2 regions of the Vibrio sp. PID23_8 genome follow, and region 1 is predicted to be linked to the other one. Evidence: predicted binding sites of a transcription regulator. Region 1 holds the regulator's gene; the other holds the start of a gene.
What was found. Region 1 encodes PurR, which represses purine synthesis genes. Its sites were predicted from a motif close to TNANGNAAACGTTTNCNTNA; they were not measured.
Positions count from the first base shown of each region.

Region 1 (3,783 bases):
CGTTGCGACTTAGCGCACGACGCTGGATGTCAAATGTCCACTCGCCAAAACGTACAATGTGTTCTTCATTGCTTTCTTTTTCTGCTTTTTGAGAGCCATTGCGAGCAGCAGAGATGCGCCACAATAAGTTCTTAACTCGAACCAATAATTCCCTTAGTTCAAAAGGCTTTGTCACATAATCGTCTGCGCCCATTTCTAGGCCAACGATTTTGTCAATGCTATCCGTGCGTCCTGTCACTAATATGATGCCGATGTCTGACTGGCTGCGTAATTCACGCGTAAGCATAAGACCATCTTCACCGGGCAAGTTAATATCCAACATGATAAGATCAACGTCACCATCTTGAAGCACCTCGCGCATTTCTGCGCCACTTTCTGCTTCACTGACTTTGTAACCTTCATTTTGGAAATAGCCCGCAAGCTTACTGCGAGTTACAACATCATCTTCTACGACCAATACGTGATAGCTCATTTACACCACTTTCTGTCTTCTTTATATTCCAAGACGTATTCTATTCATAACTAGTAACATTTCTAGTCATAGATACATAAAAAAGCAAGATTTTGCGATTTTATTGATTCAAAGCAAGCTTATTTGTAGCCATTAACAAAAGAGCATATTCTTCCACAAGGCATCATAATTATAGTTACTGCTATTCATTTTAATTGTTTACACTTAAGGAAATATTCTCAAGTGACTTCAAGATGCCGTTTTAAGAGCATCATTCAGGAGCAAAAAATGCAAGAAGTGAAAGCTTTTAATGAAAAACGTGCCGAAATTTACTGGTGGTTTTCTAGCCTGTTCGCCAAAGAACTGACCGAAAAAGAACTAGAGACTTATCATAGTGTTGAAATTCGAAGCTTTTTAGCTGGTTTAGGTGAAAATAAATCCCTTAAACCAGCCGTAGACTCGCTTGTGGACGCTTTAAACCGCTTACAAGATCGTGAAGATGCCCAATTAGAACTTGCCGCAGACTTTTGTGAACTTTTCCTTAAAACAGAAAAACATGGCGCCCTTCCATACGCATCGATGTATATTGGTAAATCTGGACTGTTAAACGACAAGCCAGCAGAAGAAATGGAAAAACTGATGGCCGATTTTGGTGTTCAAGTGGACGTAAATCTCAAAGAGCCCGCAGACCATTTAGCCGTTGAGTTAGACTTTTTGGGTAACATGATCATCCGCTCTAACGAACTCGAGCAAGAAAAGCATATGGAAGAAGCATTCACCAAACAGAACGATTTCATTCAGCAACAGCTGTTAACTTGGTTACCGCCATTTGCTGCCAAGTGTAAACAATTCGATGAATTTGGCTTCTATGTTAGCGTTGCACAACTATTAATTGCATTTTGTAAACTGGACAGCAATTACCTTCTTGGTGAATAATTGCCGCCTATTTTGGGGAGTTCAGAGCTCCTTATTTGTTCGTTCAGTTTTAGTCTGGCGTAGAAAAGCCTTTTCATTTCGCAGTTAAAATGTGACTTGAAATACACAAAACCACAGCTGAAAACATTGCCAGCGTGCTCGCATCAGTCTAAAATGTGAACGCAAACGATTAAATATGATTTATATGTAAACCGCTGAAATATAGCGGTTTTTGTGTTTTATTAACATCATTGCTGATCCATTCCTTATTGTAACTAAAAGGAATAATACTCTCAGCAACGAATGTTGCTACAAACCTTTATTATACCGATTTCGGAACAACCACTGCCTGAACTATTGAGTACTACTTTCCTCATAACACTCGGTTTGCGCAGATACTAAGCGTAAGGTTGTATTCACTACGGTATTAAGTAGCTCGATACAGGACATCATTTATGGCCACTATAAAAGACGTTGCTCGCTTAGCCGGCGTTTCTACCACAACAGTTTCGCACGTAATTAATAAAACGCGCTTTGTTGCAGAAACAACCCAAGAAAAAGTAATGAAAGCAGTTGATGAACTAAATTACGCGCCAAGTGCTGTTGCCCGCAGCTTAAAGTGTAACTCAACCCGTACTATCGGCATGTTGGTAACACAATCAACAAACCTATTCTTCTCTGAAGTTATTGACGGTGTTGAAAGCTACTGTTACCGCCAAGGATACACACTGATCCTATGTAATACTGGTGGTATCTATGAGAAGCAACGTGACTATATTCGAATGCTGGCAGAAAAGCGTGTTGATGGCATTTTAGTGATGTGCTCGGATTTAACCGAAGAGCTACAAGAAATGCTGGATCGCCATGCTGATATACCAAAAGTTGTCATGGACTGGGGCCCAGAAAGCTCAAAGGCGGATAAGATCATCGACAACTCTGAAGAAGGTGGTTACCTAGCAACGAAGTTCCTGATTGACAATGGTCACACCGATATTGCATGCCTAAGCGGTCACTTTGATAAAGCAGCATGTAAAGAGCGTATTTCTGGTTTTCGACGTGCAATGGCTGAAGCAAAGCTACCAGTAAACGAAGAGTTAATTCTCGAAGGTAACTTCGAGTGTGATACGGCAGTACTTGCTGCAGACAACATTACGGCAATGGATAAACGCCCTACTGCGGTATTCTGTTTTAACGATACCATGGCATTAGGCTTAATGAGCCGTCTACAACAAAATGGCATAAAAATCCCTGATGATATCTCAGTGATTGGCTATGACAATATTGAGCTTGCGGAGTTCTTCTCGCCTCCTCTAACGACTATTCACCAACCAAAAAGACGTGTTGGTAAGAATGCGTTCGAGATTTTACTAGAGCGAATCAAAGACAAAGAACACGAAAAACGCATTTTTGAAATGCAGCCTGAGATTGTGGTTCGTAACACCGTTAAGAAATTGAACTAACTCCCCCTCAAGTTTATAAAGCGCTCTTCGGAGTGCTTTTTTTATTTCGTAAAATAAAATTTTTTAAGCATTTCACATTACTTATATAATCAAAAGCTAAGATAAATTGCTGTTTTAACTAACTTGTTGCCCATTTCCTACATCAAGCTTTTGTATGGCAAGTAGACATTTCAAAATATGAAATTAGACACATTAAGATGGCACCATTAGTTGAATAGAGATCACACTTTAGTGTTTGAAACGTGATGTTAATGCAATATACGAAGTATTCTCCTCTTGTCACGCACAGGGCAAACCATTCGAAAGGATGGGACGCAAAGCCTCCGGCCTTAACCACTAAATATAGTGAAAGGTAGCGGGGTTACCGATGGCAAATATGCATTAAGTGAGTTTACCCTTTAATGACATTGTGTCTGCATGCATTTGCTAATCTCTCGGACCTGATTTTTGGTGGCGTAATATTAATTACACCGAGATAACACACCATGGATAAACCGATACTCAAAGACTCAATGAAGCTGTTTGAGGCACTTGGTACGATCAAGTCGCGCTCAATGTTTGGTGGCTTCGGGCTTTTCGCTGATGAAACGATGTTTGCACTCGTTGTGAACAATCAACTTCATATTCGAGGAGACCAAAAAACTTCATCTGACTTCGAGACTCAAGGATTAAAACCGTACGTCTACAAGAAACGTGGATTCCCCGTAGTGACGAAATACTATGCTATTTCTGATGATTTGTGGGAATCTACTGACCGCTTGATTGATGTTGCTAAGCTATCTCTAGAGACGGCTAAGCAAGAAAAAAAGCAACAAGCGAGCACTAAGCCAAACCGTTTGAAAGATCTTCCTAATCTACGCTTAGCGACTGAACGCATGCTAAAGAAAGCAGGCATCGATTCCGTCGAAGAGCTAGAAGATGAAGGTGCCTTAAATGCTTACAAAGCAATTCAAGATA
Region 1 covers NZ_LIXE01000001.1:293,787-297,569, forward strand. Annotated here, with positions in the region: gene torR (two-component system response regulator TorR) at 1-472, opposite strand, end outside; gene torD (molecular chaperone TorD) at 740-1,387, shown strand; gene purR (HTH-type transcriptional repressor PurR) at 1,822-2,826, shown strand; cyclic di-GMP riboswitch class I at 3,106-3,195, shown strand; gene AK966_RS01320 (TfoX/Sxy family DNA transformation protein) at 3,312-3,783, shown strand, end outside.

Region 2 (3,783 bases), 200 kb from region 1:
CTTCTTTTGCTTTTATTGCTCCAATCATGTTCGGTATCCAAACTTGGGGTATTGGTGCGACGATGGGCGGCTTAATGACTGCAGGTCTGGTTTACGTTGGCCTTGGCGCAATGATTAAAGTGCGCGGTGTAGGCTTTATTCACAAAATCCTACCACCTGTCGTTGTAGGCCCTGTGATCATGGTTATCGGCCTAGGCTTAGCGCCTACGGCAGTCAACATGGCTGTAGGTAAATCTGGTGACGGTGCGATTCAACTTGTGAATGGTGATGCTGCCATTATGATTTCAGCCATCTCACTCCTAACAACCATCACGCTGAGTGTATTTGCAAAAGGCTTCCTTAAGCTGGTTCCTATTGTGGGCGGCATCTTAGCGGGTTACGCTGTATCACTCATGTACGGCGTAGTGGATTTTACTCCTGTCGCTCAAGCTGCATGGCTAGCAATGCCTAATTTCACAGCACCAGAGTTCAACATCAACGCTATCTTGTTCATGATCCCAGTGGCTATCGCACCAGCGGTTGAGCACGTTGGCGACATGTTGGCTATCTCAAACGTAACGGGTAAAAACTACCTGAAGAAACCAGGCCTGCATCGCACAATTGCAGGTGACGGGGTTGCGACTATTGCCGCTTCTATGGTTGGTGCGCCACCAAACACAACTTACAGTGAAGTAACGGGTGCAGTAATGCTAACCAAAGCATTCAACCCTGCGATCATGACGTGGGCAGCGATCACGGCAATCGTGCTTGCTTTTGTAGGGAAGTTAGGCGCAATGCTGCAAACGATCCCTGTGCCTGTAATGGGCGGCATCATGATTCTGCTGTTCGGCTCTATTGCAACCGTGGGTCTAAACACGCTGATCAAAAACAACGTTGATCTGCACAAGTCCCGCAACCTTGTGATTGTTGCAGTGACACTTGTGTTCGGTATCGGTGGCATGGCATTTGGTATCGGTGACTTCAGCCTACAAGGCATCAGTCTATGTGGTATCGTGGCAATTATTCTTAACCTAGTATTGCCACACGACCTAGGTGAAAACCACGTGGTCGATAATGCTCAAATGGAAGAAGAGAACGCGAAGTAATTCGTCTGCGCTGTAATTATACCAATCGCAGTAAATAGCTGATCATTCTAGCTTGTTATAACACTCGATAACTCTGATTACTTACTGTGATTGGTCATAAAACGGTGCTCTCTCCATTCGAAACGAACAAATACAAAAAAGGCTTGGTGAAAACCAAGCCTTTGTTTTTTCTATTCAGTAATAATTACTTAGTACCGAAGATCTTGTCACCTGCGTCACCAAGTCCAGGAACAATGTAACCTTTGTCGTTTAGCTTCTCATCGATTGCCGCCGTGTACAGCTCAACGTCAGGGTGTGCTTTTTCTAGTGCTTCAATGCCTTCAGGAGCTGCTACAAGAACAAGTACTTTGATTGCCTGACACCCTTTCTCTTTTAGAAGATCGATAGTTGCGATCATAGAACCGCCCGTTGCAAGCATTGGATCAACAACGAGAGCAATACGCTCATCGATGTTAGAAGCAAGTTTGTTAAAGTATGGCACTGGCTCTAGCGTTTCTTCATCACGGTAGATACCTACAACACTGATACGTGCGCTTGGCATGTGCTCAAGAACGCCATCCATCATACCTAGACCTGCACGCAGGATTGGCACTACGGTTACTTTCTTGCCCTTGATTTGATCAACTTCTACAGGACCGTTCCAACCTTCAATGGTTACTTTTTCTGTTTCAAAGTCTGCTGTCGCTTCGTAAGTAAGAAGGCTACCGACTTCTGTCGCTAACTCACGAAAACGCTTCGTGCTGATGTCACCTTCTCGCATTAGACCAATTTTGTGTTTTACTAGAGGGTGTTTTACTTCAACAACTTTCATTTCCATCTCCGGCTTTTATGGCAATATTTAAATAAACCTTCAGATTATACACTATTTTTGCAGTGTTATAAGGATAGATCGCTGAAGAAAAAAACTAACGCAAACGTTTGCTATCTGTATTTAAGCACTGTTAGAATAGCGCCGTTTTCATATCCAACTTCAACCCGAGGACTTCACTGTGAGTGGTAATAACTCTTCTCTTAGCTATAAAGACGCTGGTGTAGATATTGATGCGGGCAACGCACTTGTAGATCGTATTAAGGGTGCGGTAAAACGTACTCGTCGCCCTGAAGTAATGGGTGGTATCGGCGGTTTTGGCGCATTGTGCGAATTACCAACTAAATACAAACAGCCTGTACTGGTTTCTGGTACCGACGGTGTAGGCACAAAACTTCGCCTAGCACTGGATATGAACAAGCACGACACTATCGGTATCGATCTTGTGGCTATGTGTGTCAACGACCTAATCGTGCAAGGTGCTGAGCCACTGTTCTTCCTAGATTACTACGCAACAGGCAAGCTAGACGTAGACACAGCGGCAGACGTGGTGTCTGGTATCGCTGATGGCTGTGTTCAAGCAGGGTGTGCACTTATCGGTGGTGAAACCGCTGAAATGCCGGGCATGTACGAAGGCGAAGACTACGACGTTGCTGGCTTCTGTGTTGGAGTAGTAGAAAAAGAAGACGTGATTGACGGCACGAAAGTAGCTGCTGGCGATGCTCTTATCGCCGTTGGCTCAAGCGGTCCACACTCAAACGGTTACTCTCTGATCCGTAAGATTCTAGAAGTGTCTGGCGCAGACAAGAACGAAGAGCTAGAAGGCCGTACTATTGGTGAATACTTACTAGAACCAACTAAGATTTACATCAAATCAGCACTTAAGATGATTGAGAAACACGACATCCACGCGATCTCTCACATCACTGGTGGTGGTTTCTGGGAAAACATCCCACGCGTACTGCCTGAAGGCACAAAAGCCGTGATCGACGGTAACAGCTGGGAATGGCCAATCATCTTCAAATGGCTACAAGAGAAAGGCAACGTTGAAACGCACGAAATGTACCGTACGTTCAACTGTGGTGTTGGTCTAGTCGTTGCACTACCTAAAGACCAAGCAGACGCAGCCGTTGCACTTCTAAAAGAAGAAGGCGAAAAGGCATGGGTGATTGGTGAAATCGCTCAAGCTGAAGCCAATGAAGAGCAAGTTGAAATCCAATAACTTGTGAGTTGCGCTACATAAAGATATGAATGAGGACGCCACGTCCTCATTCTGCTATCTGGAACATCGAAAACCATTCTAATAGTAGGTAATTTAGCGGATACGCGCTTCAAACCTACAATACCAAGGCAGTCTCAACATCATGAAAAACATTGTGGTCCTCATTTCGGGTAACGGCAGTAACCTTCAAGCCATCTTGGAAGCTTGCGAAGACAGTAGGCCAAATGCACAAGTCGCAGCGGTGTTCTCCAACAAAGCTGACGCTTATGGTTTGGAACGAGCGAAACAGTTTTATGTGAACGGTCACTTTATCGATCCAAAAGCATTCGACTCACGTGAAGACTTTGATGCTGAACTGATGAAGCGAATCGATGAATACCAACCGGACGTGATTGTTCTCGCAGGTTACATGCGCATTCTGAGCAGCGCGTTTGTTTCCCACTATATGGGTAAAATGATCAACATCCACCCTTCTCTTCTGCCAAAGTATCCTGGTTTACACACCCACCAGCGCGCGATTGATGCGGGTGATAAAGAGCACGGCACCAGTGTTCACTTTGTGACAGAAGAACTCGATGGCGGCCCGGTTATACTGCAAGCAAAAGTACCAGTGTTTGTAGATGATAATGCAGATGCCCTCGCTGCCCGCGTGCAAACTCAAGAGCACA
Region 2 covers NZ_LIXE01000001.1:490,047-493,829, forward strand. Annotated here, with positions in the region: gene AK966_RS02265 (uracil-xanthine permease family protein) at 1-1,085, shown strand, start outside; gene upp (uracil phosphoribosyltransferase) at 1,270-1,896, opposite strand; gene purM (phosphoribosylformylglycinamidine cyclo-ligase) at 2,075-3,115, shown strand; gene purN (phosphoribosylglycinamide formyltransferase) at 3,258-3,783, shown strand, end outside.
Region 2: a site for PurR is predicted at 1,992-2,011, ahead of purM (phosphoribosylformylglycinamidine cyclo-ligase). Genes of this name have one in related genera too.